DNA from 2 places in the Brevundimonas sp. EU05-FHT14B07 genome. Region 2 is predicted to be linked to the other one. Evidence: predicted binding sites of a transcription regulator. Region 2 holds the regulator's gene; the other holds the start of a gene.

Region 1 (15,580 bases), on a different contig from region 2:
GCCTTCCGGGACTGGGTCGGCGGGCGGTATTCGCTGTGGTCGGCGGTCAGCCTGTCGTGCGGCATCGCCCTGGGCTGGGACGTATTCGAGGCCATGCTGGGCGGGGCGGCGGCCATGGACGACCATTTCGTCTCGGCCCCGATGGAGCAGAACGCGCCGATCCTGCTGGCCCTGGCCCAGGTGTTCAACGTCGATGGCCTGAACCGGCCCGCCCGCACCGTCGCCCCCTACGCCCACGCCCTGCGCCGCCTGCCGTCCTTCCTGCAGCAGCTGGAGATGGAGTCGAACGGCAAGCGGGTGCATCGCGACGGCACGCCGGTGACGCGTCAGACCTGCCCCGTGGTCTTCGGCGAGCCGGGCACCAACGGCCAGCACGCCTTCTTCCAGCAGATCCACCAAGGGCCGGAGGTCGTGCCGGCCGAGTTCGTGATCGTGGCGAAGACGCATGCCGACGCGCCGGAATCGCCGCTGTGGTCGAATGCACTCGCTCAGGGCCAGGCACTGATGCTGGGCAAGACGACCGAGGCCGCCAAGGCCGAAGGTCTGGCGCAAGGATTGTCGGAAGAGGAGGCGACACGCCTGGCGTCCCACCGCACCTTCACCGGCAACCGGCCTTCGACATCCATCGTCATGGATCGTCTGACGCCCGAGACCCTGGGCGCGCTCCTGGCCCTCTATGAGCACAAGACCTTCGTCGAGGGCGTGATCTGGGACATCAACAGCTTCGACCAATGGGGCGTCGAACTGGGCAAGGTCCTGGCCAAGGCGATCCTGAAGGACGTGGACGCTGGCGGCCCCTCGGCGGACCTCGATCCGTCCACTTCGGCCCTGATGCGCCGCCTGATGGGCTGACGCGAAAAGGGCCCGTCCTTGCCGGACGGGCCCTTCCAGTCATCTAAACTGTCAAACGCTTACCAGCGGCGGTCGTAGCGGTAGTCGCGATCATTGCGATAGTCGCGGCGGTCATAGCGCGAGTCGTAACGGCGGCCGTCGTAGCGGTAGTCGTAGCCCGAGCGGCTGCGGTCGATGCCGTGCTCGCGCTCCCAATGGCCTTGGTTACGGTAGCATTGGCCGCCGCGGTAGTATTCGCAGCCCGAGCCGCGGTTGGAGGCCACCGCGCCCAACGCCGCGCCGGCAAGCGCGCCGCCCGCGATGTAGCTGCCGTCGCCGTTGCCATAGATGGCGCCGGCCAGGCCGCCGACAGCGGCGCCGATCAGGGCGTTGCGGCCGGTGTTGTCGCGATCGCGCGATTGGGCGGAAGCCGGAGCGGCCATCAGGCTCAGGGCCACAACAGGGGCGGCGGCGACCGCAGTGATCTTCAGCAGCTTGGACATTTTGGTCTCCTTGTTGGCTTGCCGATCTGCGTTTCCGGGGCGGGAAGGCATCCAGCGTTGAGGCCTTTCTATCGCTCCCAGTTTGAACGACCCCGGAGGTCGGCATTCATTTTCGGTTCATTTGTCACAGAGAATTCGCGCGGCGATCCACCGCCGCCGCTTGACGATGACGATGCCTCTGCCTAACTCCCGCTCGCGTTAGCACTCTCGCTGGTCGGCTGCCAAAACGGCGATCGCGATAGCGCCGCACACCGTTTCAAAAACGCCCCGATCCGGGGGTTTTACAGGGAGAAGTCCGATGGCGTTCCGTCCGCTCGGCGACCGCGTGCTGGTCAAGCGCGTTGAAGAAGAATCCAAGACCAAGGGTGGCATCATCATCCCCGACACCGCCAAGGAAAAGCCGCAGGAAGGCGAAGTCGTCTCTGTCGGCCCTGGCGCCCGCGACGACACCGGCAAGGTCAATGCTCTGGAGCTGAAGGCCGGCGACCGCATCCTGTTCGGCAAATGGTCGGGCACGGAAGTGAAGATCGACGGCGAAGACCTGATCATCATGAAGGAATCCGACGTCCTGGGCGTGCTGTCCTAAGCACCCGACGTCCGACGTTCTTCAATTAATCCATATAGATAGGAGCTGCCCGCATGGCCGCTAAAATCGTACACTTCAACACCGACGCGCGCGACAAGATGCTGCGCGGCGTCAATGTGCTCGCCAACGCCGTCAAGGTGACGCTGGGTCCCAAGGGCCGCAACGTCGTGATCCAGAAATCCTTCGGCGCTCCGCGCTCGACCAAGGACGGCGTGTCGGTCGCCAAAGAGATCGAGCTGGAAGACGCCTTCGAGAACATGGGCGCCCAGATGATCCGCGAAGTCGCTTCGAAAACGAACGACAAGGCGGGCGACGGCACCACCACCGCAACCGTTCTGGCTCAAGCCATCGTGCAAGAGGGCCTGAAGGCCGTCGCCGCCGGCATGAATCCGATGGATCTGAAGCGCGGCATCGACAAGGCCGTCGCCCTGGTGCTGGAAGAGATCAAGTCGAACTCCAAGCCGGTCTCCAACAACTCGGAAATCGCTCAGGTCGGCACCATCTCGGCCAACGGCGACTCGGAAATCGGTGAGCTGATCGCCCAGGCGATGGCCAAGGTCGGCAACGAAGGCGTCATTACCGTCGAGGAAGCCAAGACCGCCGACACCACCGTCGACGTCGTCGAAGGTATGCAGTTCGACCGCGGCTACCTGTCGCCTTACTTCATCACCAACGCCGACAAGATGGAGGCCCAACTCGAAGAGCCGCTCATCCTGCTGTTCGAGAAGAAGCTGACCTCGCTGCAAGCCATGCTGCCGATCCTGGAAGCCGTGGTGCAGTCGGGCCGTCCGCTGCTGATCATCGCCGAGGACATCGAAGGCGAAGCCCTGGCGACCCTGGTCGTCAACAAGCTGCGTGGCGGCCTGCGCGTCGCCGCCGTCAAGGCTCCGGGCTTCGGCGATCGCCGCAAGGCCATGCTGGAAGACATCGCCATCCTGACGGGCGGCCAGGTCATCTCGGAAGACCTGGGCATCAAGCTTGAGAGCGTCACCATCGACATGCTCGGCAAGGCCAAGAAGGTCACGATCACCAAGGACGACACCACCATCGTCGAAGGCGTCGGCGGCAAGGACGAGATCGAAGCCCGCGTGGCCCAGATCAAGCGCCAGATCGAAGACACCACCTCCGACTACGACAAGGAAAAGCTGCAGGAACGTCTGGCCAAGCTGGCCGGCGGCGTCGCGGTTCTCCGCGTCGGCGGTTCGACCGAAGTCGAAGTGAAGGAAAAGAAGGACCGCGTCGACGACGCCCTGAACGCCACGCGCGCCGCGGCTGACGAAGGCATCGTTCCGGGCGGCGGCATCGCCCTGCTGAAGGCCTCCAAGATCCTGGCCGACGTCAAGGGCGACAACGCCGACCAGAACGCCGGCATCGCGATCATCCGTCGCGCCCTGCAGGCTCCGATCCGTCAGATCGCCGAAAACTCCGGCGTCGAAGGCTCGATCGTGGTCGGCAAGGTGCTGGAAAACGGCGACGCTTCGTTCGGCTTCAACGCCCAGACCGAAGAGTACGGCGACCTGGTTCAGATGGGCGTCATCGACCCGGCCAAGGTCGTCCGCACGGCCCTGCAAGACGCCGCTTCGGTGGCCGGCATCCTGATCACGACGGAAGCCGCCGTCGCCGACGCCCCCAAGAAGTCGGGCGGCGCCTCGGCCCCCGACATGGGCGGCATGGGCGGCATGGGCGGCATGGACTTCTAAGTCCAAGCTGACCGACGCTGAAATGCAGAAGGGCGGGGCCGCAAGACCCCGCCCTTTTTCATGTCTCCTCCCTGCGAAGCGGGGAGGGGGACCGCGCGTAGCGGGGTGGAGGGGCTCTTGAAGTCCCACCGATGTCGGAGATGCGGCGCCAGCCCCTCCGTCACGACGGCAAGAGGCATCGCGCCACCTCCCCACGAGGTGGGGAGGAGACAGCGTTCTAGAACTCCGAAATCGCGCCCGGCTTACGGGACCGCGTCTTCAGCCACATGACGCCCAGCAGATCCGAGACCGACGCGCGCAGGCGGCCCCAGTTGGTGTATTTCGACCGACCGACCTCGCGGTGGCGGTGGTCCACATCGAGGTACTGGTTCTTGAACCCTTCACGGATCATCAAGGCCGGCAGGTAGCGGTGGATGTGATCGAAGTAGGGCAGGCGCAGGAAGACGTCGCGGCGGAAGGCTTTCAGTCCGCAGCCGGTGTCGTCGGCGTCGTCGCCCAGCAGTTTGCGGCGGATACGGTTGGCCCAGATCGAGGCCTGGCGCTTGGCCTCGGTGTCCTGGCGTTTGGCGCGACGGCCGCCGACCAAGCCCACGTCGCCGGGGGCGGACAGAAGCGCATCGACCAGGCGGGGCGCATCGGCCGGCGGGTTCTGGCCGTCGCCGTCCATCGTCACCACGACCGGCGCGCGCGCGGCCAGGACGCCGGTGCGGACCGCGCGGCTCTGGCCCGCATTGGTCCCGTGGGCCAGCACGCGGAGCGCCGGCAGTTCGGCCATGGCGGCCTTCAGCTCGGCCAGGGTCGCGTCCCTGGACGCATCGTCCACGAAGATCATCTCGTACGAACGGCCGGCGAAGGCGGCGGCGATCTCGCGCGCCAGCGGCACGGCGGCGCCCGCCTCGTCATGGACGGGAACGACGACGGAGATTTCGGGCGTTTCGGGGGTCATCGGCGCTCCATAGAGGATAACGAGAGCTTAGGGGAGACGGCTGACGCAGGCGTGGTCGCCGTGTAAGGAGTCTGGAATGAAGACTTTCGATCTGGATGGCCGCATCGCCGGCTGGCGCGGGCCGGTTCTCGCGGCCCTGCTGACGTTGATCGCCGGGCTGCCGGGCCTGCTGCTGCTGCCGCCGCTGGATCGCGACGAGAGCCGGTTCGCCCAGGCCACGTCCCAGATGCTGGAAAGCGGCGACTATGTCGATATCCGCTATCAGGACGAGCCGCGCTGGAAGAAGCCCGTCGGCATCTACTGGATGCAGGCGATCGCCGTGGGCCTGACCTCGGATGTCGAGGACCGCGAAATCGCGCCCTATCGCATCCCCTCCCTGCTGGGCGCCATGCTGGCGGCCTGGGCCGTGGCCTGGGCCGGCTCGGCCATGCTGGGCAGCCGGGTCGGCTTCTTCGGCGGGGCCATCATGGGGGCGACCTTCCTGCTGTCGACCGAGGCGGGGATCGCCAAGACCGACGCCATGCTGTGCGGCGCGACGACCCTGGCCATGGCGGCGCTGGCGCGCATCTATATGGCGACGAAGGCGGGCGAACGCCCGATCCGGCCGCATAAGCTGCTGTTCTGGATCGGGATCGGTCTGTCGATTCTGATCAAGGGACCGATCGGGTTCCTGGTCGTAGCCCTGGCGATCATCGCCCTGTCGATCTGGGACCGGAACATCAAATGGCTGTATCGCCTCGGCTGGGGGTGGGGACTGCCGCTGGTCGCCCTGATGGTCGGACCGTGGGCCATCGCCATCACCATCGCCACCGACGGCGGCTTCTGGCGCGAGGCCATCGGCGGGGACCTGGCGCCCAAGATCGCCGGCGCGCACGAAAGCCATTCGGGCTTCCCCGGCATGTATCTGCTGCTGGCGCCCCTGCTGTTCTTCCCCTCGACCCTGCTGTTGCCCGCCGCCGTCTCGACGGGCTGGAGCCGACGCGCCGAGCCGGCGATCCGGTTCCTGGTCTGCTGGCTGGTCCCGGGCTGGCTGATGTTCGAACTGGCCCCGACCAAGCTGTGGCACTACACCCTGCCGACGTTTGGGGCGCTGGCCCTGCTGGCGGCCGCCGCCCTGGCCCAGCCCATCGGCAAGGTCTCGCGCATCACCGGCGCGGTCCTGGGCGCGTTTGCGGCCCTGCTGATCATCAGCATCACCGTCTATGGCTTGACCGTCTATGGCACCTCGACGGCCCAGACCTGGGCGGCGCTGACGGTGGTCATGGCGCTGGCGGCGGGGGCGATGGGGGGCTTCCTTCTGCTGAACCGCGCGCCGGTCGCAGCGCTGGTCGCTTCGCTGGCGTTCGGGATCGTGGCGCACGCGGCCCTGTCGGGCACGATCCGCCAGCTGCGGCCCCTGGCCATCGCGCCCCAGCTGGAAAAGGCGCTGGAGGCGGCCGATCTGCACCCGCGTCAGGGCCGCACGCCGGGGCCTGTGGCGATCACCGGCTTCCATGAACCCAGCTTCGTCTTCCTGACCGGGCGAGACACCGACCTGACTGACGCGCAAGGTGCGGCCGAAGCCCTGGCCGAAGGGCGGCCCGCCATCGTCGAAGGACACGACGCCGACGCCTTCCGTGCAGCTGCGGCGCGTCTTGGCGTGTCCGGTCGCGCGGTCGGGACGGTCAACGGCTACAACTATTCGGCGGGCGATCCGGTCAGCCTGACCGTCTATGCGCCGCCGCCCCGAAACGGGAACGGGAACGGGAACGGGAACGCCGCAGCGGGAGCCGAGTGATGGGCCGCTTCATCCAGATCGTCGAAGTCGGGCCGCGCGATGGGCTGCAGAACGAAAAGGCGGTGCTTGAGCCCGCCGTCCGCGCCGATCTGGTGCGGCGGCTTGAGCAGGCGGGGGCGAGACGGATCGAGGCCGTCTCCTTCGTCCATCCCAAATATGTGCCGCAGATGGCCGGCGCCGAAGAGGTTATGGCCGCCCTGCCGAACGAGGCGGGGCGCAGCCGCATCGGCCTCGTGTTGAACGGCAAGGGCTATGACCGGGCGCTGGCGACCGGGGTGGACGAGGTCAATGTCTCGGTCGCCGCCACCGACGGCTTTGGCCTGAAGAACCAGGGTCTGGCGGTGAAGGATCAACTGGCCATGCTGGGCGAGATCGTCGCCCGCCGCCATAATGCCGAGGCCAGCGAGGGCGCGCCGTCGCTGTCGGCCATGATCTCCTGCGTCTGGGGCTGTCCGTTCGACGGCGAGGTGTCGGTCGATCAGGTCGCAGACATGGTCGGCGCCATCGCCGATATGGGCGTCGGCGAGATCGGTCTGGCCGACACCATCGGCGCGGGCGATCCCTGGGCGGTGACGAAAAAGGTCGAGGCGGCTAAGGCGGCCGCACCGGACGCGAGCCTGCGCCTGCACTTCCACGACACCCGCAACACCGGCCTGGCCAACGCCTATGCGGGCGTCGAGGCCGGGATTGACGTGCTGGACGCCTCGGTCGGGGGGATCGGCGGCTGTCCGTTCGCGCCGGGCGCTACGGGCAATATCGCCACCGAGGATCTGGTCTATATGCTGGCGCGCGGCGGGTTCGAAACCGGCTATGACCTGGACGCCCTGATCGCGACGGCGCGCTGGATCGGCGAGGCCATCGGGCGGCCGGCGCCGTCGGCGCTCAGCCGGGCAGGTGGATTTCCCAAGGCTTGAACCTTTGTGGCGGCGTTTCGCAAACGGCGCTAAATCAGGGTGAACAGGCGTAGCCGTTGGACCGGCTGCGAAGAGGACCGTCCATGCTGCTCGCCATTCCGCTGCTGCTGATCCCGGTGGTGCTCTACAATATCGTGGTGCTGTTCGGCGCGCCGAGCGGAGCGGGCATGGTGCAGGCGGACGTGCTGCTGCGCGATCCGCTGTTCTCGATCACCATGACCTCGGGCGCGCAATGGACGATCGGATCCGGCGATCTGATCCTGTTCCTCGGCCTGATCCTGCTGTTCTTCGAGCTGGTGAAGTCGACCTCCAGCCAGCGGATCGCCATCATCAATCACGCCCTGTCGATGATCCTGTTCATCGGCGTGCTGGTGGAGTTCCTGCTGCTACCGGGGTTCGCGACCTCGACCTTTTTCCTGATCGTGATCATGATCCTGCTGGACGTCTTGGCCGGGTTCATCGTGACCATCATTGCGTCGCGCAAGGACTTCGATTTCGGCGGAGCGTGATCCCAACGGCTCTCCCCGACAACGGCCTCAAGCAGCGCGAAGCGCGGTAGGCTCCAAGAAACATGCGCTCAAGTCGCGCAAAGCGCGATAGGCCCCCAGAAACACGCGCTCAAGCAGCGCTAAGCGCGGTAGCGCTCACGAAAATGCCGTGAAGATCAGGGCGACGACGGCGATGTCGAAGGCTTTGGCGGCGAGGGTGAAGACGGCGGGCATGGGCGGGTCCGGCTGACAGCGTTCTGCCTCGCCCCCAGCAAACCCCGTGCCGCCGGAGCGGCGTCAGCTCAGATGTCGGTCTTGGCGGTCTTGCCCGTCTTCGGACGACGCTCGGCCGCGCCCGAATACTCGGCTCCGAGGTAGGCGGAGCGGGCCGCATCCAGAACCGGCGGGCCGCCGCGCAGGCCCCGTTTCTGGCCGCTCTGGCCCATCTGCTGGGCCACGAAGGCGGCGGCGCCGGGCTCGGGCGTCGGCAGGACGGCAGCTCTTGCCGGGGCCGGTTGGGGCTCGACGATCTCAGGCGGATCGACGGGGACCAGGGCGCGCGAGGCGGATCGGGCGCGCCGCTCGCGCTCGCGGCGTTCGCCTTCGCGACGATCCACCCGATCCGGTCCGCCGACGGCCTGGATCCGGTCGGTCATTTGCTCTTGCCGCCCGCCAGCTTTTCGATCTGACGACGCATCTCGTCCATCTGGCGACGCATCTCGTCCAGGGCGTCAGGCGCCTCGGGCGGCGGCGCTGGTTCAGCCCTTTCGTCCGACGCGGCCGGTGTCGGCTCGGCGCGCGGATAGGTGAAGGCCGGGAACATCTGCATGGCGCGCTCGAACATCGCCATATTGGCGCGCGCGGCGTCCTCCATCAGGGTCGCACCCGCGCCGGTTCCGAAGGCGCGGCCCATCTGACTGGCGAACTGCTCCTGCTGGCGACCGAAGTTGGCCAAGGACATCTCCAGATAGGAGGGCAGGACGCCCTGCATCTGACCGCCGTAGAAGCCGATCAGCTGGCGCAGGAACTGAACCGGCAGCAAGGCCTCTCCCCGGCTCTCTTCCTCGAAGATGATCTGGGTCAGGATCTGGCGGGTCAGGTCGTCGTTGGTCTTGGCGTCATAGACGACGAACTCCGTGCCCTCGCGCACCATGGTGGCCAGGTCTTCCAGCGTCACATAGGCGCTGGTCCGCGTGTTGTAGAGCCTGCGGTTCGCATACTTCTTGATGACGACCTGAGCACTGTCGCCGGTCTTTCCACCCTTGGTCTTTTCGTCAGCCACGCTTGTTCTCGCGATGTTGCAACGCGTCACTATCCTCCGTTGCGACGCGATGCGCCAGAGGGGCAGATAACCGCCGTGAACGGACGGTCGATCAGTGGCTCATCGCCGGAGCCAGCACGACGCCGACCAGCACGGCTGTCCAATGCACGGTCGCTCCGGTGACGACGAAGCCGTGCCAGATGGCGCGGCGGAACTTCACGCGCGGGCTGATGAAGACGAAGACCCCGGCGGTATAGATCAGGCCGCCGATGACCAGCAGGGCCAGAGCGATCGGATGCACCGTCTCGACCATCGGCTTCAGGGCCGCGACCGCCAGCCAGCCGAAAACGACATAGACGCCGCTCCAGAACTTGTCCGAGATGCGCGGCGCGAACAGCTTCACCCCGGCGCCGAGGAAGGCCAGGGTCCAGATCAGGGTGGTGAAGCCGATGGCCCACAGACCCTCGAACCGCTGGGTAGTGAAGGGGGTGTAGCTGCCGGCGATCATCAGGAAGATCGCCGCCTCGTCCAGTCGCCGCAGCACCGGCCGCGCGGCGCAGGGGTTGGTCCAGTTGTAGATGGTCGAGGCCGTCAGCATGCCGACGAGGCACAGCGCGTAGATGGCGGTCGCCATCACGCCGCCGATTCCCGCATAGACCCCGGCCAGACCTGCCAAGATGATGCCGCCGATCGCCGCCAGCATCAGGCCGACGACGTGGACCCACAGATCGGCCAGCTTTTCCGCGCGCGTTGGATAGTGCTCGATCATGTCCAGCTCGTCCGGCGTGCAGACGTGGGCGACAAGACGTTTCAGCGTGCGCAGCATGGACCTTCCAATCCGTCGATCGCCTCTATCGTTCCCCGACAATGCGCCGACAGGGTGACGATTGGCTGAATCGCGCCCTGTCCATGTCGTCGCAGGTGACGAACGCGCTGCAATGCGGCAAAACGGTCACGCCGAGTTATTCTCCAAAGAGTGAAATCCCATGACCGACGTCGTCATCGTTTCCGCCGCGCGCACCCCGGTCGGCTCCTTCCTGGGCGCCCTGTCGTCGCTTCCGGCGTCCAAGCTGGGCGAGATCGCCATCAAGGCGGCGCTGGAACGGGCCGGCGTCTCCGGCGACGAGGTCGATGAGGTCATCCTGGGTCATGTGCTGCAGGCCGCCGCGGGTCAGGGCCCTGCGCGCCAGGCCGCCGTCGGCGCGGGCGTTCGAAAGGAAGCGGCCGCCTGGAGTCTGAACCAGATCTGCGGATCGGGCCTTCGCGCCGTCGCCATCGCCGCCCAGCAGATCGCTTTGGGCGACGCCAAGATCGTCGTCGCCGGCGGTCAGGAGAGCATGAGCCAGGCGCCGCACGCCCAACATCTGCGCAACGGACACAAGATGGGCGACGTCGCCTTGGTTGACACCATGGTCAAGGACGGCCTGTGGGACGCCTTCAACGGCTATCACATGGGTCAGACGGCCGAGAACATCGCCGACAAATGGTCCATCAGCCGCGAGGCGCAGGATGAGTTCGCGGTCGCCAGCCAGCACAAGGCCGAAGCCGCCCAGAAGGCGGGCAAGTTCGCCGACGAGATCACGCCCGTGGTCATCCCCGGCCGCAAGGGCGACGTGACGGTCGACAAGGACGAATACATCCGCCACGGCGCGACGCTGGAGCTGATGCAGAAGCTCAAACCCGCCTTCACCAGGGAGGGCAGCGTCACCGCCGCCAATGCCTCCGGGCTGAACGACGGCGCCGCCGCCCTGGTGCTGATGAGCGCCGACGAGGCCAAGGCGCGCGGGCTGGAGCCGCTGGCCCGCATCGCCTCCTACGCCACCGCCGGCGTCGATCCGTCGATCATGGGGACCGGCCCGATCCCGGCGTCGAAGAAGGCGCTGGAAAAGGCCGGCTGGGACGTCGCGGATCTGGATCTGGTCGAGTCCAACGAGGCCTTCGCCGCCCAGAGCCTGTGCGTGGTCAAGGAGCTGGGTCTCGACCCGGCCAAGGTCAACGTCAACGGCGGCGCCATCGCCATCGGCCACCCCATCGGCGCCTCGGGCGCGCGCATCCTGACGACGCTGCTGTTCGAGATGAAGCGGTCGGGCGCGAAGAAGGGTCTGGCGACCCTGTGCATCGGCGGCGGCATGGGCGTGGCCATGTGCGTCGAGCGCGCGTGATCCCCTAAGAAGAAAAGGGGCGAGGTCTCCCTCGCCCCTCAAATCCTAGTCCGCCGCCGGATATTCGAACGGATCGCTCGGCGTGGGCTGGGTCGGCAGCGGCATGCGGGGCAGGGGTTCGTCGCGGTTGGCGGCGTTCAGCAGGAAGCTGGCCAGGATGACGGCCGCCTGACGCAGATCCTCGGCCTTCAGGTGGTCATAGCTGTCGATGCTGGTGTGGTGCAGACGGCTGGAATAGTCGAGCGGGTCCTGGATGAACTGATATCCCGGCACGCTCACGGTCTGCATATAGACGTGGTCGGTGCCGCCCGAGTTGCGCAGCGAGACGGTCGTTGCGCCCATGCTGGCGAACGGCGCCAGCCATTCCTGGAAGATCGGAGCGGCGGCGACATTGCCCTCGGCGTTGATGCCGCGGATCTTGCCCGAGCCGTTGTCCAGATTGAAATAGGCGACCAGATCGCGATAGCCGGCGCGCGGCTCGATCGGCCAGCGGCTGCGCCAGGTGCGGTTGTCCGGCAGGCCCGCCAGAGCCGGATCGTTCGACGCAGCCCGCGTCGCCAGATGACGGTCCACATAGGCCAGCGAGCCCAGGATGCCTTGCTCCTCGCCGTTCCACAGGGCGAAACGGATGGTGCGCTTGGGCTTGACGTTGAGCGCCTTCAGGATGCGGGCGGCCTCCATGACCACCGCGCTGCCGGCGGCGTTGTCGACCGCGCCGTCCGAGGCGACCCAGCTGTCCAGGTGGGCGCCGGCCATCACGTATTCGGTTCCGCGCGCCGTGCCGGGGATGTCGGCCAGGATGTTGTAGGCGTTGACGTCCTCGTCGTGGAAGCGGACCTCGCTCATCAGCTCCAGCGTCGGCGGCGCGTCGGTCAGGGCGAGACGCGCCAGACGGCGATAATCTTCGGCCGCCAGCTCCATCCCCGCCAGCTTGGGCGTGGCCCCGACCTGATAGGTGTAGCCCGTGCCGTGCAGCAGGCCGCCGTCACGCTGGGAAATCCGCACCCAGGCAAGGGCGCCTTGTTCAGCCAGGAAGGCGTCCAGCTGATTGGCGAAGTTGACGGTCTTCAGCGAGCGTTCGATGGCGGCCGGCGAATGTTGAGGCTGATTATATGTGTTGCGCTCGGCCAGTTCGGCGCTGGTCCAGCGGCGGAAGGCCGGCTCGGTCGGCTCCGATCCCGTGCCCGGCTGGGACAGCATGACGATCTTGCCCGACAGCTTACCGCGCCACTTGTCGAAATCCTCGACCTTGGAGATCGGGGCGACGATCACGCCGCCGCTGATCACGCCATTGGTCGAGGGCGTCCAGGCCACCGGGATGGCGCGCAAATCCAGCGGGCGCGGCGCGGTCATGCGGGCGCTGGAGCGGACGATGGACCAGCCCCGGCCGAACTCGAACCCTTCGGCGCGCACGTCGGACAGGCCGTAGTCGCGGAACTGTTGCTGCGCCCAGCGTTCAGCTTCGCGCATCTGAGGCGAGTTGGTCATCCGCCCGCCGATTCGGTCGGTCAGATAGGCCGCGGTCTGCATCACCTGGCTGTGGTTCAGCCCCTGATCGATGATGCCGTTGACGGCGACGCGGTCCACCGACTGGGCGGCGACCGGCGTGGCGAGAAGAGCGGCGGCGGAGACGAAGGCGAGCAGACGCGACATGGATTTCCCCAAGAAAGCCCGATGGCTGAACAGGGGCGCATCTGATGTGATCCGGTCGCGGAGTGCAAACCGCAAACGGCGTTCAGGCCGCGACGATCAGTCCCATGTTCACCCGCATCGTCACCCCCAGGGGCCGCGCGGCTCCGTCGGGGTAGTCGGGACGCCGGTGGTCGTGAAACCAGCGGCCGGTCGCGGCTGGATCAGGTCCGGCGTTCGGGCGCGGGACTGGATGCCCATCTTCGCGCCCAGCTCCATCAAGGCCCGGACGCGGTTTCCCGTCGCCGGATGGGTCGAGAACAGATTGTCCGCGCCACGGCCCGCCAGCGGATTGATGATGAACATCTGACCGGAGGCTGGATTGCGCTCGGCCGTCTGATTGGTGATCCGCCGGGCGTAGGCGTCGATCTTCTGCAGGGCCGAAGCCAGAGCCTGGGGATCGCCGGCGATCTCGGCGCCGACGCGGTCGGCCTCATATTCGCGGCCCCGGCTGATGGCCATCTGCACCAGACCGGCGGCCATGGGCGCCAGCAGCATCAGGGCGATGGTGCCGATGATGCCGCCCGGCCGCTCGCGATCGTTGCCGCCGAAGAACAGGGCGAAGTTGGCGAGCGCGGCGATGGCGCCGGCGATGGTCGCCGTCACCGTCATGATCAGGGTGTCGCGGTTCTTCACATGGGCCAGCTCGTGCGCCATCACCCCGCGCACCTCCTCGCGCGTCAGCATGTCCAGCAGGCCGGTGGTGGCGCAGACGGCGGCGTTTTCGGGGTTTCGGCCCGTGGCGAAGGCGTTGGGCTGATCATTGGGGATGATGGCGACCTGCGGCTGGGGCAGGCCGGCGTCGCGGGCCATCTGACGCACGTCGGCGACATAGTTGCGGACCACGGCGTTGGGGTGCTGCTCGTCGACCGGCTGGGCCCGATACATCTTCAGCACGATCTTGTCGGCGTTCCAGTAGCTGAACAGATTCATCCCGCCCGCGAACAGCAGGGCGATCGCCATGCCGGTCGCGCCGCCGATCAGATAGCCGACCCCTGCGAACAGGGCCGTCATCGCCGCCAACAGAATGAAGGTCTTCAGATGGTTCATCGCGGTTCCATTCCCGATCCGTCTGGCGTCACGGGCTTGAACCTCTATTTGAGAGAAGGCGCATCAAGCCTCAAGGGAGCCGCCCTGTGACCGAACATCCCACCCTCGCGCCGAATGACGCCGACGAAACGCCGGTTGCGACGCCTGTCTTCAACGCCGACGTGCCCCACGCTACGCCTGAACGGCCGCTCAGCGAGGCCGCACGGCGCGCGCTTCAGGAAGCGGCGGATCGTCGCGCGGCGGAAACGACCGTTCAGGCGGACACGGAATACGGCGGTCCGACCGGTCCCGAACCGACCCGCTTCGGCGACTGGGAGAAGAAGGGTCTGGCGGTCGATTTCTGACCCGCCGAGCCTGCTGCGACGGGCGCAAAGGTTAACCACGCCTTAAGAAACAGGCGCCGGACTTGCCAGTGTCGGGACAACTCAGAGGAGTCTGTCCCGTGACGATACAGTCGATACTTACCGCCGCGTCGGCGGCTCTGCTGCTCTCCGCAGCGCCCGCTTTGGCCGGTGGTCCCGGTCACGGGGGTTATGGCGGCGGCCATCCCGGCGGCGGCTGCGGCGGGGGATGCGGCGGCGGCGGTCACTACGGCGGCGGCAACTACAACGCCAACCACAACGTCAATGTGAACGTGAACGGCGGCGCCTACGCCAATGCCAACGCCAACGCCTATGCGAGCGCCTCCAGCTATTCGGCGAGCAGCGCCCGGTCCTATTCCAGTTCGTCCAGCTTCCAGCGCGGCTATGTCGGCGGCGGCACGACCTACGTCGGAAGCGGCGGCTATTCGGAGGGCCACTACGGAGGCGGCTATGTCGGCGGCGTCAGCGCGACCTCGGTTCTGGTCGGTCGTCCTCCGGTCAGCGCGCCGGTCGGCTATCCGGTATATGGCTTCGGCCGTGACTATATCGGCTGGCGTCCGTATCCGGGCCGTCCGGCCGACTGCAACTGCCGTCCGCCCGTCCGCCCGCCGGTTCGCTACGAACACCGCTATGAGCAGCGTTACGAGCAGAGCTACGTCGATCAGCCGCCGGTCTATGTCCAGGCGCCGCCCGTCCAGATCGCGCCGCAGCGCATCTATGTCGCGCCTTCGCAGGTCAGCATTGCCCCGCCCCAGATCGAGATGGGACCGCCCACCTATATCGAACAGCCGCCCATCTATGTGCAGGCGCCGCCGGTGAACATCGGGCCGCAGCGCGTCCAAGTGGCTCCGTCGCAGGTCAACCTGGCCCCGGCCCAGGTCGATGTCGGCCCGCCCGTCTATGTCGATCAGGCCCCGGTCTATGTGCAGTCGGCGCCCGTCAACATCGGTCCGCAACACATCCAGGTCGCCCCGGCCCAGGTCAATGTCGCGCCCGCCCAGGTCGAGGTCGGCGGCCCGGTCTATGTCGATCAGTCGCCGGTCTATGTGCAATCCGCGCCGGTCAATGTGGCCCCGGCCCAGGTCTATGTCGCGCCGCCGGAAGTGAACACCACCCCGCCGCCTCCTCCGCCGCCGCCGCCGTCGGGCTACTACGGGGACCTGCCGCCGCCCGAAGCGCCCGCGCCCCACGCTCCGCCGCGTCACGGCTACGCCCAGGAGCCAGGCGAGCGCGGCTGATCGCCTTGCGCGAGAACAACCGAAGACGAAACGGTCGCCCTGGTCTGTCTCAGATCAGGGCGATCTGCTGTGC
Region 2 (15,580 bases):
GCGCCTCGTCCAACAAGCCGGAGTTGGTCGTGGTAGTCGAGAGCATGCGGTCCGAAGACGATATGCGCGACCTGTTCCGCAAGGAGATCAAACCGCGCCTGGCCGCCTATCCTGAAATCGGCGCCTTCAATCAGGAAATCTGAAAGATCACAGCGGACTGAACCAATCGCGCCCGTGACCGCTTCCCTTTCGGCTGAGGCCAGGAGGGAAGATTGCCGCGTTACTTTTTCCATACCCAGAACGGAGATTGCATCCGCGACGATCAGGGCGAGGAACTGAGGAGCGTTGATGCGGCGCGCGAGGAAGCCGTCGCCGTGCTGGGCGAAATCCTTCGCTACCGGGGCGCGTCGTTTTGGACGACCCGCGCCTTCAGCGTCATCGTCACGGACACCGAGGGTCAGACGGTCGTCAGCGTCACGGCGTGCGCATCCGATCAGGCGCCCGAGGGCTGGACATTGACGGGGGACGCGGGATGACCAAGCCTGGCGGCGTCTCAAAGATCACCACGCTGGTCGACAAGTTGTCGCTTCGGGACCGGCTCAATGCCGAGGAGATCGAGGCGTTAACCGCTGTCCTCGATGCGCCCAAAACCGTCTCCGCCGGATTCGACATCGTGCGCGAGCACACGCGCCCGCTACACAGCACCCTTCTGATTTCCGGCTTTTCCGCGCGGTATTCCACGCTGGAGGACGGGTCGCGTCAGATCACCGAGATCAATGTGTCCGGCGACTTCATCGACCTGCACAGCCTGTTGATGAAGCAGATGGATCACGGCGTCGTCGCCCTCACCGACTGTATGATCGCAGAGGCGCCACACAGCGGCTTGATCGACATCACCGAACGACATCCACACCTGGGCCGACTGCTTTGGCTGGACACCATCATCGACGCCGCCATCCATCGACAGTGGCTGGTGGCCATGGGCCGGCGCAGCGGCCTGGGCCATCTGGCGCATCTGGTATGCGAGCTTTACCTGCGCCTCCAGGCCGTCGGCCAAACAGGTGATTTGACCTTCGAACTCCCGCTGACGCAAACGACCTTGGGTGATGCGCTGGGCCTCTCGACCGTCCATGTCAGCCGCCTGATTTCCGAGCTTCGCAGCGAGGGGGTCGTCGCTTGGGCGGGCGGGCGCATCGATATTCTCGACTGGCGTCGCTTGGCCGAGATCGCCGAGTTCGACCCCACCTATTTGCGCCTGCAATCCGAGCCCGTCTGATCACTTAACGCATGTTATCGCACCGAACGGCGATCGGCCGTCTAGACGGGGCATGTCTCAGTCAAACCTCGCGCACGCCCTGTTGTCTGCCCTTGCAGTTCAGGGCCTGGACGAAGGCGATGCTTTCTTCGCCGAGGCTGGCGCACGAACCTCAACCACACAGCATGGCGAAGCTGTCGTCACGCTGATTTTGTCAGGCGTCCTGGCGCGGATCGGGCTCGACGGCACTCTGTCGCATGGGCTGGCGTCCAGCGACGACGTGATCAACTTCGACGCCGTATTGGGCGGGGGTGGGCCAGAGTCGGCCGTTTGGTTGACGGCCGGACGATACCTGACCGTCTCCGCTCGCAAGCTGGCGCAAAAGATCGATCGCGACAGTCTGGTCGAGATGGCGCTGATTGATCTTCGCCGTCGCAACATCGCCCTTCAGGCGGAGCTTTCGCGCCACGCCACATTAAAAGTCAGCCAACGCCTAGCCGCCCTATTGCTCGACGTTCACGACCGACAGGGAGGCGACGTCCTTGCTCTGCGTCAAACCGAGCTGTCGCATCTGATGGCTGTGCGACGCGCCAGCATATCGACCGCCTGCACCGAACTGTGCGCCGCCGGCGCCGTGCGGCTGCGGCGCGGCGCGATCCAGATCATCGATGTGGTCGCCCTGCGCCGAATGACCGACGAGGCCTATTCGACCGTGACGGACTTGGCCAGGTTGCGGGGCTGATCAACGTCGGTGCCCTTCTGAACGGCGGTGTAATAGGCCAGCAGCTGCACCGGCACGGCATAGACCAGGGGCGCAATCAGGGGGTGACAGTCCGGGGCATGGATGCGGCGGATGCCGGCGCCGTGCAGGTCGGGCGCCTTTTCCGGCGCGATCATGATGACCGGCCCGCCGCGCGCGGCGACTTCCTGCAGGTTGGAAGCGGTCTTTTCGAACACATCGTCCAGCGGGGCCAAGGCGATGGTCGGGGTCTCCTCGTCGATCAGGGCGATGGGGCCGTGCTTAAGCTCGCCGGCGGCGTATCCCTCGGCGTGAATGTAGCTGATCTCCTTCAGCTTCAGCGCCCCTTCCATGGCCAGCGGGAACATGGCCCCACGCCCCAGGAACAGGACGTCGTCGGCCTTGGCCAGATCCTGAACGACGGCGCGGATGCTGTCGCCCATGGTCAGAGCCTCGGCGATCAGGCGCGGGCTTTCGAACAGGGCCTTGACCAGTTCGGCCTCGGTCGCAGCATCGATCCGGCCGCGCGCGACCCCGGCCGCCACGGCCAGGGCCAGCAGAGCCGCGACCTGGGCGGTGAAGGCCTTGGTCGAGGCGACGCCGATTTCCGGCCCGGCATGAGTGGGCCACAGCACGGCGGCTTCGCGCGCCATGGACGACGAATGGACGTTGACGACGGCGGCGGTGTTCAACCCTTGCGCCTTGCACCAGGTCAGGCTGGCCAGGGTGTCGGCGGTCTCGCCGGACTGGCTGACGGCGACCGCCAGGGTCTTTTGCGACACGGCCGGCGAGCGGTAGCGGAACTCGGACGCGATCTCGACGTCGCAGGGCAGGCCCGCCAGTTTCTCGAAGGCGTAGCGGCCGATCTGACCGGCGTAGAAGGCGGTGCCGCACGCCACGATCTGGATGCGGTCGATGGCGGCGAAATCGACGGTATTCGTCTTCGCCTTGCCGGTCACCAGGTCGAGGTATTCCGACAGGGTGTGCTGGACGCTGTCGGGCTGTTCATGAATCTCCTTTTCCATGAAGTGGCGATATTCGCCCTTCTCGACCATGGCCGAGGAGGCCGAGACCTGGACCACTGCCCGATCGACCGGCTTTCCGGTCACGTCGAACATCTGGGCGCCGGACTTGGTCACGGCGACGTAATCGCCCTCTTCCAGATAGGAAATCTTCTGGGTGAACGGGCCGACGGCCAGGGCGTCGGAGCCCAGATACATCTCGTCCTCGCCCCAGCCGACCACCAGCGGGCTGCCGCGCCGTGCGCCCAGGATCAGGTCGTCCGTGCCGTCGATCAGCACCGCCAGCGCATAGGCGCCGGTCAGGCGGTCCAGGGTGATCTTGAACGCGTCAAGCGGAGCCCGCCCGGTGTTCAGTTCGGCGTCCAGCAGGTGGGCGATGACCTCGGTGTCGGTCTGGCTTTCGAAAACATGGCCCTCGGCGGCCAACTCGGCCTTCAGTTCGGCGAAGTTCTCGATGATGCCGTTGTGGACCAGGGTGACGCGACCGGCCTTGTGCGGGTGGGCGTTCTCCGTCGTCGGCGCGCCGTGCGTGGCCCAGCGGGTATGGCCGATGCCGACCGTCGCCGCCATCGGCTCCTCAACCAGAACGGCTTCCAGATTGCGGATCTTGCCTTTGGCGCGACGACGCTCGACCGCGCCATCGACCACGGCCGCGACGCCGGCCGAGTCATAGCCGCGGTACTCCAGCCGTTTCAGGCTTTCGATCAGCCGGGGAACGACAGGTCCGTTGCCGGTGACGCCGATGATGCCGCACATAAGCGAAGGCTCCGAGAAGTCAGGAAGAGGGCGCCGCTTTGCACTGGCGGCGATCCGGGGCTAAGCCACACATCAAGCCCCACCGGCCGTCTATGCAATCTTAAGGCGGGCCGCATCAAAAAAGGGGTTTCGGAACGTTACCCGAAACAAAGGACCAAGCCTTGGGCGACAGAAAATATTTCGGCACCGACGGCATTCGCGGGCGCGCCAACACCTATCCGATGACGGCCGAGGTCGCGCTGCGCGTCGGTCTGGCCGCCGGAAAGCTGTTCCGCACCGACGACGACCGCCGCCATCTGGTGGTGATCGGCAAGGACACCCGTCTGTCCGGCTATACGATCGAGCCGGCCCTGGTAGCCGGGTTTGCATCGGTCGGAATGGACGTGCGCACCTTCGGGCCCGTGCCGACGCCGGGCGTGGCCATGTTGACCCGCTCGATGCGGGCCGATCTGGGCGTGATGATCTCGGCCTCGCACAACGACTATGCCGACAACGGGATCAAGCTGTTCGGGCCGGACGGTTACAAGCTGTCGGACGAGATCGAGCTGAAGATCGAGGCCATGATGGACCAGGGTCTCGACCAGGGCCTGGCGCCGTCGAACAAGCTGGGCCGGGTCAAACGCATCGATGACGCTCAGGCCCGCTATATCGAGATCGCCAAACAGGCCTTCCCCAAGCGGCTGACGCTGCAAGGGCTGCGCATCGCCGTCGATTGCGCCAACGGCGCCGGCTACAAGGTCGCGCCGACCACCCTGTTCGAACTGGGAGCCGAGGTGTTCCCCGTCGGCGTGACCCCCAACGGAACAAACATCAACGCCGAGTGCGGCTCGACCCATCCGGCGACCCTGGCCGATGCAGTCAAACGCTACCGCGCCGATATCGGCATCGCCCTGGACGGTGACGCCGACCGGCTGATCATCTGCGATGAGACAGGCCGGGTCGTGGACGGCGATCAGATCATGGCCCTGGTCGGGCTGGACTGGGCCAGGCGCGGCCTCCTGACCGGCGGGGGCGTGGTGGCAACCGTCATGTCCAACCTGGGGCTGGAGCGAAGACTGAAGTCCCAAGGCCTGACGCTGGAGCGGACCAAGGTCGGCGACCGCTATGTCATGGAAAGGATGCGCGAAGGCGGCTTCAACATCGGCGGCGAACAGTCGGGCCACATCATCCTGCACGACCACGCCACCACCGGCGACGGCCTGATGGCGGCGCTGCAGGTGCTGGCCGTCTTGGTCGAATCCGGTAAGCCGATGAGCGAACTGGCCCGCCAGTTCGAGCCCGTGCCCCAAAAGCTGGAAAACGTCCGCTTCACCGCCGACAAGCCGCTGGAGATCGACACGGTCAAGGCCGCCATCGCCGAGGCCGAAGCGGCCCTGAGCGGTCAGGGACGGCTGCTGGTGCGTCCTTCGGGCACGGAAAAGCTGATCCGCGTCATGGCCGAGGGCGACGACGAAGCGCTGGTGAAGCGGGTGGTGGCCGATGTGGCGGGCGCGGTGCGCTCAGCCTAGGGCTTACACGCCGCCGGAGGGTCGCCGTCGCGTTCCCACAGTTTGCAGGACCGGTCGATCTCCCCCTGGATCAGATCGCAGGGGTTGGCGGCGTTGCAGGGCGGGCGGGTCGCCGGGCTGACTTGGATGCAGCGCTCGACCAGCCGGGCCGAGGCGGCGGCGCCGATGGCTTCGCGGCAGGGGACCTCGCTGACCGGAACCGGCTGAGCGGGCATGTCGGGACCCTCGGGAATGCTGGCCTCGACGTCCTCGGCCGGTTTGGTCGCTTCCTTCTCCGCAGCCGCCGGCTTGGCGGGCGGGGCAGGCGGCGGGGCGTCGGGCGCCAGTGGGACCGCGTCGATGACGTTGCTGCTTCCCGCAGTGTCTCCGGACGCAGGCTGATCGACTGGATCAGCGCGCTGACATCCGGCCATCAACAGAACGCAGGCGGCCATCGAAAGCCAGGGGGATCGACGCATCGACTTGTCTCCGGTCAGGACTGACCGGACGAAGATGCCCGTCCGCGCCGCGAGGTGAAACCCCCTATCGCTTCACCGCCGCCAGGGCCGCTTTCTGCAGGGCGAACAGTTCGGTGCAGCCGATCTCGGCTAGCGAGAAGAGCCGATCGAACTCGGCGCGCGAGAAGCCGCGCTTCTCGCCGGTGGCCTGGACCTCGACGATCTGGCCCGAGCCGGTCAGCACGAAGTTCGAATCCGCCTCGGCTTCGGAATCCTCTTCGTAATCCAGGTCCAGCACCGGCACGCCGTCGCACACGCCGCACGACACGGCCGCCACCTGATCCGTGATCGGGTCGGCCTTAAGCACGCCCTCGTCACGCAGATAGTTCAGCGCCAAGCTCATGGCGACCCAGGCGCCGGTGATCGACGCCGTGCGGGTGCCGCCGTCGGCCTGGATAACGTCGCAGTCGATCAGCACCTGACGTTCGCCCAAGGCCTTCAGGTCCACCACGGCGCGCAGGGAGCGGCCGATCAACCGCTGAATCTCTTGCGTGCGGCCCGACTGTTTGCCGGCGGCGGCTTCACGACGCCCGCGTGTGTGGGTGGCGCGGGGCAGCATGCCGTATTCAGCGGTCACCCATCCCTGACCCGAGTTCCGCATCCAGCCCGGCACCTTGTCCTCGATCGAGGCGGTCACCAGCACCTTGGTGTTGCCGAAGCTGATCAGGCAGGAGCCCTCGGCATAGCGATTGACGCCGGTCTCGATGGTCACGGGACGCAGTTGGTCGTCGGTGCGTTGCGAATGGCGCATGGGAGGGATCCTTGGAAGTCTGACCTTGGAAGCTGTGGCGGCGGTGCTTATCCTGAAACCGTGAGCCTGTATGCCCCGAAAAACCCGCCGTTCGACGCCGGCCAGTCCCTCGCGGGTCTGGCGGGGCTGGATGCGCGGGCGCGCGACATCTTCCGTCGCATCGTGGAAAGCTATCTGGAGACCGGCGAGCCGGTCGGGTCGCGGACCCTGTCGCTGGGCGGCATCGCCCTGTCGCCTGCCTCGATCCGCAACACCATGCAGGATCTGACCCTCGCGGGTCTGCTGGCGGCGCCCCACACCTCGGCCGGCCGCATCCCGACCCATGCGGGCCTGCGCCTGTTCGTCGACGGCCTGCTGGAAGTCGGCGACCTGACCAAGGAAGAGCGTCGCGAGATCGACGGGCGGCTCGCCGGGCGCGGCCGGAACTTCGAGTCCGCCTTGGACGAGGCCTCGAACCTGCTGTCTGGCCTGGCCGGCGGCGCGGGCGTCGTATCGAGCCCGGTCCGTGATTCCGGCGTCAAACATGTCGAGTTCGTCGCCCTGGGCGGCGATCAGGCCCTGGTCGTCATCGTCGCTGACGACGGCACGGTCGAAAACCGCATCATGACCCTGTCGGCCGGCGTCACGCCTTCGACCCTGGTCGAGGCCTCCAACTTCCTGAACGCCCGCCTGCGCGGTCGCCCCTTCGCCGACGCCAAGCGAGAGATGACCCAGGAGTTGGAAATCGCACGGCGTGAACTGGACCAGACCGCCGCCCGCCTGGTCGAAGACGGTTTTGCCGCCTGGTCCGGCGGCCAGGATCGCGAGCGCGCCCTGATCGTCCGCGGCCGCGCTAACCTGCTTCAGGACCGGGAGGGCCTGGCCGATCTGGAGCGGGTCCGCGTCCTTTTCGATGATCTGGAGCAGAAGGAACAGCTGATCGGCCTGCTGGACGGCGTCGATGCGGCGCAAGGGGTACGCATTTTCATCGGCGCCGAGACACGGTTGTTTTCACTTTCGGGTTCCGCCGTGATCGCGGCGCCCTATATGAGCGGCCGACAGCGGGTTCTGGGCGCCATCGGCGTCATAGGCCCCGCAAGACTGAACTACGCCCGTGTCATTCCGTTGGTGGACTATACCGCCCGGGTGCTGGGCCGGATGCTGGACGGGAACGACAAGTGAGCGACAAGCCCCTTAACGATGAACTGAACGCCGTGGACGCCGACATGGCCGAAACCAACGCCGAACACGGCCTGGACGCCCATCCGTCAGACGATCTGGCGCCGCTGGACGCCGTGATCGCCGAGCGTGACGAATGGAAGGACCGCGCCCTGCGCGTCGCCGCCGAGATGGAGAATCTGAAGCGCCGTTCGGAGACGCAGCAGAACGACGCCCGCGCCTTCGCCATCCAGCGCTTCGCCAAGGACCTGCTGGGCGTCGCCGACAACCTGGAACGCGCCCTGATGGCCGCGCCCAAGGACGCCGAGGGCGCGACCGCCGGTCTGGTGACCGGGTTGGAACTGACGCAAAAGGCCCTGCTGCAAGCCTTCGACGCCAACGGCCTGAAGCGCGTCGCGCCCCAGGCCGGCGAGGCCTTCAACCCGCATCTCCACCAGGCGATGATGGAACAGCCGTCCGAGACCGTGCCCGGTGGATCGGTGATCCAGACCATGCAGTCCGGTTTTGAACTGTTCGGCCGCACCGTGCGCCCCGCAATGGTCGTCGTCGCCGCCAAGGCATCCGGCGCCCAGGCTCCCAACCCCTATGGCGCCGCCCCCGCCGCCGACGGTCAGGCCTTCGACGGCAAGGCCTGATCTAGGCTTTTAACGCTTTATCGAATGTCGCCAGCAGCTTGGACCAGCCGTCCTTGGCGTCCGCCTCCGAATAGCTGGCGCGGTAGTCGGCATGGAAGCCGTGCTGGGCGTCGGGATAGATGTTGATCTGGCTGCCGGTCTGGCCGGCGCGCGCCAGGGCCTCGCGCATCCGCTCGACGCTGGCCAATGGAATGCCCTGATCCTTGCCGCCATACAGGCCGAGCACGGGCGCCTTAAGGTCGTCGGCGATGTCGACCGGCCAAGGTTGGCCCGATGAGATTTGAACCGGCGTGGCGTCTGCAGCAGGCGCCAAACGGCCGTACCAAGCCACGCCCGCGCCGATGGCGGCGAAGCGCGCCGCCGCCTGCCACACCACCTTGCCGCCCCAGCAGTAGCCAGTGATGCCGACCTTGCCGTCCTTGGACCACGACTGCTGGCTGGCCCACTCCAGCGTCGCCGACAGGTCGCCCATCACCTGCTCATAGTTCGCGGCGCCGACGATCTGCATGATCCGCTGCATGTCCGACAGGGGCGCAGGATCCTCGACCCGATTGAAGAAGGCGGGCGCGATGGCGGCATAGCCCTGCTTGGCCAGGCGGCGGCAGATGTCGCGGATATATTCATGGACGCCGAAGATCTCGGACACCACGACGACCACCGGGAAGGGGCCCTCGCCCGCAGGCCGCGCCACATAGGCCGGAAGCTGGAATCCGTCCGGCGCGGCATAGGTCACGGTCTCCGCGGCCAGACCCGCCTCGTCGGTGGTGATCGGCTTGGCCTCCTTCGCCAGCGCCGCGACCGCATAGCCGGAGAACAAAAGCCCCCCAAGCGCCCCCAGGCTTCGTCGGCTTAGCTTCAGATCGTCGGCGGTCTGGCCTTCGGGACGGATCAGGACGGTCATGGGACGCTCCAACGCGAGAAAGCGGTCAGAGCATCACGGCGAACGACGCCCGTCCAGTCACGATAAGGCGCGCTGTTGAAGTCTCGACGACTTCTACAACGGACAGAAGGGCGCTCAAGCAGCGAGCGACCGCGTCGCGAGCGTTAGCGCCATTCTTCTCAAGATCAATGCCTGAAGACCCGCACCCCGGTGAAGGCCATGGCGATGCCCTTTTCGTCGGCGGCGGCGATGACCTCGGCGTCGCGCATCGAGCCGCCCGGCTGGATCACCGCCGTGGCGCCGGCCGCGACGGCTTCCAAGAGACCGTCGGCGAAGGGGAAGAAGGCTTCGGACGCACAGGCCGAACCCTCGGCCAGCGACTGAGTCAGCCCCTTGGCTTCACCAGCCTCCTTGGCGCGAATAGCGGCGATGCGGGCGCTGTCGCGACGGTTCATCTGGCCGGCGCCGATGCCGGCGGTCTGGCCGTCCTTGGCGTAGACGATGGCGTTGGACTTGACGTGCTTGGCCACGGTGAAGGCGAACAGCATGTCCTGGATCTCGGTCGGGGTCGGCTGGCGCTTGGTGACGATCTTCAGGTCCGCCGGCTTGATCAGGCTGCGATCCCGCGACTGAACCAGGAAGCCTCCGGCGACCGAACGGAACACCTCGCCCGCGCCGTGGGGGTCAGGCAGGCCGTCCGTGATCAGCAGGCGCAGGTTCTTCTTGGCCGCGAAGACGGCCTTGGCCTCGTCGTCGGCGCCGGGGGCGATGACGACCTCGGTGAAGATGCCGGTGATGGCGCGGGCGTCGTCGCCGTTCAGTGGGCGATTGACCGCGATGACGCCGCCGAAGGCCGAGACGGCGTCGCATTCCAGCGCGCGGGCGTAGGCCTCCGACAGGTCCTTGCCCACCGCGACGCCGCACGGATTGGCGTGTTTGACGATGACCACGGCCGGCTGTTCGAACTCCGCGACCAACTCATAGGCGGCGTCGGCGTCGGCGATGTTGTTGTACCCCAGTTCCTTGCCCTGAACCTGTTCGGCATAGGCCACGCCCGGACGGCGCTCGCCGGTGCGGTAGAAGGCGCCCGTCTGGTGTGGGTTTTCGCCATAGCGCAGGGTCTGGGCCAAGGAGCCCGCGATGGACTTGCGGGCCGGCGCGGCATCCTCGACCTGGCTTGCGAACCAGCCCGAGACGGCGGCGTCATAGGCGGCGGTGCGGGCGAAGGCGCGGGCGGCCAGGCGTTTGCGAAGGCTGAGATCGGTCGAACCCTCGGCCTTCAGCGCCGACAGGATCAGGCCGATGCTCTCGCCGTCGACGGCGACGGCGACATAGCCGTGGTTCTTGGAGCCGGAGCGGATCATGGCCGGGCCGCCGATGTCGATGTTCTCGACCGCCGCCTCGAAAGATCCGCCCGCCGCGACGGTGCTTTCGAACGGATAGAGATCGATCCAGACGATATCGATGGCGCCGATGCCGTGGTCGGTCATGGCCTGGGCGTGGTCGGCCGCATCGCGCACGCCCAGCAGACCGCCGTGAACGATGGGGTGCAGGGTCTTGACCCGGCCGTCCATCATCTCGGGGAAGCCCGTCAGATCGGCCACGTCCTTGACCGGCAGGCCGAGTTTCTTGATCGCCGCGCGCGTGCCGCCGGTCGAGACCAGTTCGACGCCCAGATCGTGCAGGGTGCGGGCCGCCTCCTCCAGCCCCGCCTTGTCGGACAGGGAGATCAGAGCGCGTTTCGGCTTCACCTGATCGGGCGCGGGCGGAAAGTCGGGAGCGGCGGGCATGAGGCGGCGTCCGTAAAGGCTGGGGGAGGATGGCGCGGCGTCTAGCACCGGGGCGCCTGTGCGTCATCCCTTGCCTTCAAGCCTTGCTGTTTCCTTTGACTGGGAATCTCTCAGTATTTGGCCACACTGGGCTATCAATGGTGGGAGATAGCTCTGGTCAAGTTCGAGAGTGAACCGATGAGTTTGCATCATTGGATCGGGGGTCGCTTCGATGACCACGATCAAGTGACCCAAAGCACCGCAAGTGATCTTGGCGTCAATGTATGGCTCAAGACAGCAAAGGTGAGCGACGCCTTCCAGCTGAAGATTCAATTCTGCAAGTTCGTCGCGAAATGACAAGATTTCGTCGCTTCGTATCCCAGGGCCCTGAATGTCTATGCGAGATCCGGGTGCTTCTATGTGGGCATGAATGTTGATCCAGTTGGCATCATCATAGTCCACAGCATCTGCAAATTCTCGCGAAAGCGTCCAAATGGATAGCCAGCCGAGCTTGAGGTCGGGCTCTCCATAGAGGGCTCGCGGATGCTTCATGTCGGGTCGCCGCTCGCGCCGGCCGGGCTCAGCTTCCAGCGGATCTTGGTCTCGCTGTCGGTACGGGCCGAGCCACGCACCACGATCTGCAGGCTGCGGCGCGTCAGGCCGGCGTCGATATGGACGCTGGGCTCGATGGCCACGTCCGGTCCATCGGTCCTGAACCACCAGCCTCGACCCGAGGCGCCGCGCAACAGGATCGAACGGCGATCGCGCGCCAGGGAGGCCTGAACCCCCGGCTCCAGATGGAAGCGGATGGCGTAGGGGGCGGCGATCTGGCGCACCATCTCCTTGCGGCCGGGCGTGGGGAATAGCTTTTCTTCGGCCCGCAGTTCGTCCAGGCGCTGGTCCAGATACAGCCGGCGCTGATGGTTCAGGCCGAACAACTCATTCCAGCCGTCGTGCTCCATTTCCACCCAGACAGCGCCGTCGCCGTCGCGCAGGTCGGTGGTCACATGGATCGGCGGTCCGACCAGGCGCGGGCCCAAGAGCTCACCCTTCCAGCCGCCCAGCGGTTCGTTCAGCGACCGTTCGCCCAGGGTCAGCGTCGAATGGGCCGGCGTGAGGCGCAGGGCCTGGCGGTCGGTCGAGGCCGGCGTCCAGCCCGAGCCGGTCACCAGCCGATCCTTGCCGCAGGCGATCTCCAGCGCCATCGGCTGGGCGCAGGCGGCCGCCCCCCAGGCGTCGCGCGCCGGCGGGGCGGTGTCGGCGATGATGGTGAGCAGAGGGCTGGCGATGCGCGTCAGGCCGACGACCGAACCGATCGCTGGAGGCGTGTCGTCGCTTCTGGCTATCGCTTCGTCGTCGTGGGCGCGGGCGGCCGCGACGCGTTCAATGGTGGAGGGACCGCCGCCCTGGAAGCTGGCCAGACGACCATCGGGCAAAGTCAGCAGGCGCAGGCCCTGCGTCAGCCGGACGATGGCGGCCGAGACGCTCTCAGGCGTCGGTTCGGAAAGTTGCGACAGGGCGTCGTCCAGCGTCAGCAGGTCGAGCAGCAGCTCAAGCCCCGCCTCGGGACTGCGCGACGCGTGGCCGCCGTCGGCCTGCACCGTCGTCTTCAGGGCGCCATCCAGCCGCGACAGCGCCCGGCGACGCAAGGCCTGCCCCGGCGCCCCCGCCAGCACGCAGCCGCCGATGGCCGCCGCCGTCAACCGCTCGGCCCGGCTGGCCAGACCGCCGGGCGGACGGAGCAGCTGCCGGGTCTGGCGCGCCAGACTGTCGGCCAGTTTCAGTCGCTCGGCCTCGGTCGCCACGGCGCCCATCCGCCGTGCGCCGCACGACAGATTGACGACTCGCCGCGCCAGGATTTCCGGTCCCCAGGCGAAGGGCGACCATCGTGCGAAGGCGTCGGCCCAGGCCAGGGTCAGACGCAGCGCCTCGCGCGCGCCACGGTCGCCTTGGGCCATCAGCCCCGGCAGCCAGGCGAAGGCGTGAAGCTCGACCGCAAAGGGCCGCGAGGGACTGGGCCGGTTCCACGGATCGGACGGAGGCTCGACCTCCATCGAGGCGCCCGCCAACATGAAACGCCCGGCCAGGACATTGCGCCCCGGCGCCGGATCATGAGGGCGGAAATCACGCGGCGTGGCGGCGAACGCGGTCACCTTGCCTCCGCCCAGCGGCGACCCCAGCGTCAGGCCGTAACCGGGCAGGCCGTAAAGCTCGATCCACAGCTGCCGCGTCGCCAGCCGCCCGGCGATGGCGGGCCACAGGCCGGGTCCGGCTATCGTGTCGCCCGACCGCACGGGCGTGCGTACCGGGGCGCCAGGCAGGCCGGGGATCTGACCCGAGGCGACATCCAGCGTCGTTTCCTGCCCCCGTGGAGCGAAGGGGCCGAGCGGGCTCACGAGAGGCTCGGAGCAGCCGGCGCGGCTTTCAGGGCGGCGATGTTGGTCGCGTAATCGCCCTTGAACACGAACGACCCAGCGACCAGAGCATCGGCCCCAGCGGCGACGCAGGCTGCGGCGTTGGCGGAGGTCACGCCGCCGTCCACCTGAAGGTGAGCCGACGAACCGGCGCGGTCGAGAATGGCCCGCGCGCCCGCGATCTTCTTCAGCGAACTGTCGATGAACTTCTGACCGCCAAAGCCCGGATTAACAGACATGATCAGCACCAGATCGACCAGATCGATCACCTCTTCCAGGATCGACAGCGGCGTCGCCGGATTGAACACCACGCCCGCCTTGGCGCCCAGCTGACGAATGCGACCCAAGGTGCGGTGCAGATGCGGCCCGCTCTCAGGATGGACGGTCAGGACATCGGCGCCTGCTTCGCGGAACGCTTCTAGCCACGGATCGACCGGCGCGACCATCAGGTGCACGTCGAACGGCAAGGTCGTGTGCGGCCGGATCGCCTTCACGATGTCGGGGCCAAGCGTGATGTTCGGCACGAAATGCCCGTCCATCACATCGACGTGGATCCAGTCGGCGCCCGCCGCCTCAAGCGCGCGGACTTCTTCACCCAGCCGCGCGAAATCGCTGGCGAGGATCGACGGGCAGATCAGAGGAGTAACGGCCATGGCCTCCGGATAAGGCGGGTTGCGGGCGGGAGCAAGGCGCTCACGCTCAGGACACCCGTTCCAGCCTTGCCGCGAAGAAGCCGTCCAGTCCGCCGTGTTCGGCCCACATGGAGGGCAGGATGCGCAGCCAGCCTTCGGGCGTCAGCGCCTCGGGCGGGGCGCCGACCGCGGCCGGATCGGCGGCGACAGTGCGGAACGCGGGGTTGCGACGCAGGAAGGCGATGATCTGGGTCTCGCCCTCCTCACGCTCCAGCGAGCAGGTGCAATAGACCAGACGGCCGCCCGGCTTCACGCGCTCGGCGGCGGCATCGAGCAGGCGGTGCTGAACGTCCGCCAATTTGGCGACCTCTGCCGGTTTGGTGGCGCGCAGGACTTCGGGATTGCGGCGGAAGGTGCCCGTCGCGGTGCAGGGCGCGTCCAGCAGGACGGCGTCGAAGGTGCGGGCGTCCTCCCAGTCCTCGGCCGGAACGGCGACCACTTCAGCCGTGAGGCCGGTCCGCTCGAGATTCTGCGTCAGGCGTTTCAGACGCGGGGCCGAACGGTCGAGCGCGACGACCGTGGCGCCGGCGGCCGCCAGTTGCAGCGTCTTGCCTCCAGGCGCGGCGCACATGTCGAGCGCCGTCTCGCTGGGCTTCACATCCAGCAGCCGGCCGGGCACGGCGGCGGCCGCGTCCTGGACCCACCAGTCGCCGTCCTCGAAACCGGGCCATCCGGCCACATCGCCGCGACGGCCGGTGCGAACCGTGCCACCGGACAGAACCTCGCCCTCGACAGCGGCGGCGACCGCGGCGGGATCAACGCCTGGCTTCAGGCTGATATCGGTCGCGGGTTCTTCGCGCGCGGCCAAGGCCAGACCCGCAAGGGCGGCCTCGCCATAGGTCGCCTTCCAGCGCGCCGCGATCCAGTCCGGCAGATTGCTCTCGGCCGTCGTCAGGCCGGGGCCTTCACGCCCAACCCCGCGCAGCACCGCATTGACCAGATTCTTGTAGGGCCGGGTCTTGGGATCGCGCTCGGCCAGTTTCACCGCCGTCGAGAAGGCGGCGAAGGCGGGCGTTTCCAGCACCAGAGTCTGGGCCAGGGCGATGCGCATCAGGGTGCGCACAGCCTCGGGCGGCGACTTCTTCAGGCGGCGATTCAGGATCTGGTCGATCTCGCCCAGACGACGCAGGGCCGCCATGGCCACGGCCCGGGCGAAGGCGCGGTCCACCGGCTCCAGCGCGCGGGCGGCAGGCTGAGAAAGCGCTTCGTCCAATCCGTTGCGCTTCTCCAGCGCGGCGTTCAGCAGGATGCCGGCGACGACGCGGGCTTCGACGCCGATGTCGTCCTGCGACGGGCCCTGAGCGGCCTCGGCCGGGGCCGGGCGCGGGCGGCCCTTGGTGGCCATGCGACGGCCGCGCGCCTGCGAGCTCTGCCCGCCCCGTCCCTCGGTGCTCATACAGCCACCTGTGCGCCCAGCTCGACCACGCGGCCGGGCGGGATGTGGAAGAAGTCGGTCGGATTGGCGGCGTTGCGCATCAGGAAGATGAACAGCTTGTCCTGCCACAGCGGCATGCCCTGACGCGCCGACGGAATCAGCGAGCGTCGGCCTAGGAAGAAGCTGGTC

What was found. Region 2 encodes HrcA, which represses chaperone genes, less so after heat shock. Its sites were predicted from a motif close to GTTAGCANTCNNNNNNNNNGANTGCTAAC; they were not measured.
Region 1: groES (co-chaperone GroES) is a predicted target of HrcA. The motif match lies at 1,532-1,560, and genes of this name have one in related genera.

What each region holds. Positions count from the first base shown of each region.
Region 1 covers NZ_JBYTCZ010000004.1:242,910-258,489, forward strand. Annotated here, with positions in the region: gene pgi (glucose-6-phosphate isomerase) at 1-852, shown strand, start outside; gene AC3WRC_RS11625 (YMGG-like glycine zipper-containing protein) at 912-1,334, opposite strand; gene groES (co-chaperone GroES) at 1,633-1,920, shown strand; gene groL (chaperonin GroEL) at 1,974-3,620, shown strand; gene AC3WRC_RS11640 (glycosyltransferase family 2 protein) at 3,838-4,566, opposite strand; gene AC3WRC_RS11645 (ArnT family glycosyltransferase) at 4,643-6,343, shown strand; gene AC3WRC_RS11650 (hydroxymethylglutaryl-CoA lyase) at 6,343-7,257, shown strand; gene AC3WRC_RS11655 (hypothetical protein) at 7,341-7,766, shown strand; gene AC3WRC_RS11660 (hypothetical protein) at 8,048-8,401, opposite strand; gene phaR (polyhydroxyalkanoate synthesis repressor PhaR) at 8,398-9,027, opposite strand; gene trhA (PAQR family membrane homeostasis protein TrhA) at 9,119-9,832, opposite strand; gene AC3WRC_RS11675 (acetyl-CoA C-acetyltransferase) at 9,993-11,168, shown strand; gene AC3WRC_RS11680 (M20/M25/M40 family metallo-hydrolase) at 11,214-12,821, opposite strand; gene htpX (zinc metalloprotease HtpX) at 12,942-13,907, opposite strand; gene AC3WRC_RS11690 (DUF1674 domain-containing protein) at 13,994-14,251, shown strand; gene AC3WRC_RS11695 (ribosomal eL19 family protein) at 14,350-15,507, shown strand; gene pyrF (orotidine-5'-phosphate decarboxylase) at 15,557-15,580, opposite strand, start outside.
Region 2 covers NZ_JBYTCZ010000002.1:718,910-734,489, forward strand. Annotated here, with positions in the region: gene AC3WRC_RS07630 (phosphomannomutase/phosphoglucomutase) at 1-143, shown strand, start outside; gene AC3WRC_RS07635 (DUF6894 family protein) at 213-476, shown strand; gene AC3WRC_RS07640 (Crp/Fnr family transcriptional regulator) at 473-1,216, shown strand; gene AC3WRC_RS07645 (Crp/Fnr family transcriptional regulator) at 1,269-1,937, shown strand; gene glmS (glutamine--fructose-6-phosphate transaminase (isomerizing)) at 1,898-3,712, opposite strand; gene glmM (phosphoglucosamine mutase) at 3,874-5,220, shown strand; gene AC3WRC_RS07660 (hypothetical protein) at 5,217-5,678, opposite strand; gene rph (ribonuclease PH) at 5,743-6,468, opposite strand; gene hrcA (heat-inducible transcriptional repressor HrcA) at 6,535-7,629, shown strand; gene grpE (nucleotide exchange factor GrpE) at 7,674-8,261, shown strand; gene AC3WRC_RS07680 (dienelactone hydrolase family protein) at 8,263-9,162, opposite strand; gene purH (bifunctional phosphoribosylaminoimidazolecarboxamide formyltransferase/IMP cyclohydrolase) at 9,327-10,931, opposite strand; gene AC3WRC_RS07690 (WapI family immunity protein) at 10,995-11,462, opposite strand; gene AC3WRC_RS07695 (heparinase II/III family protein) at 11,459-13,306, opposite strand; gene rpe (ribulose-phosphate 3-epimerase) at 13,303-13,977, opposite strand; gene AC3WRC_RS07705 (RsmB/NOP family class I SAM-dependent RNA methyltransferase) at 14,024-15,412, opposite strand; gene AC3WRC_RS07710 (potassium transporter Kup) at 15,409-15,580, opposite strand, start outside.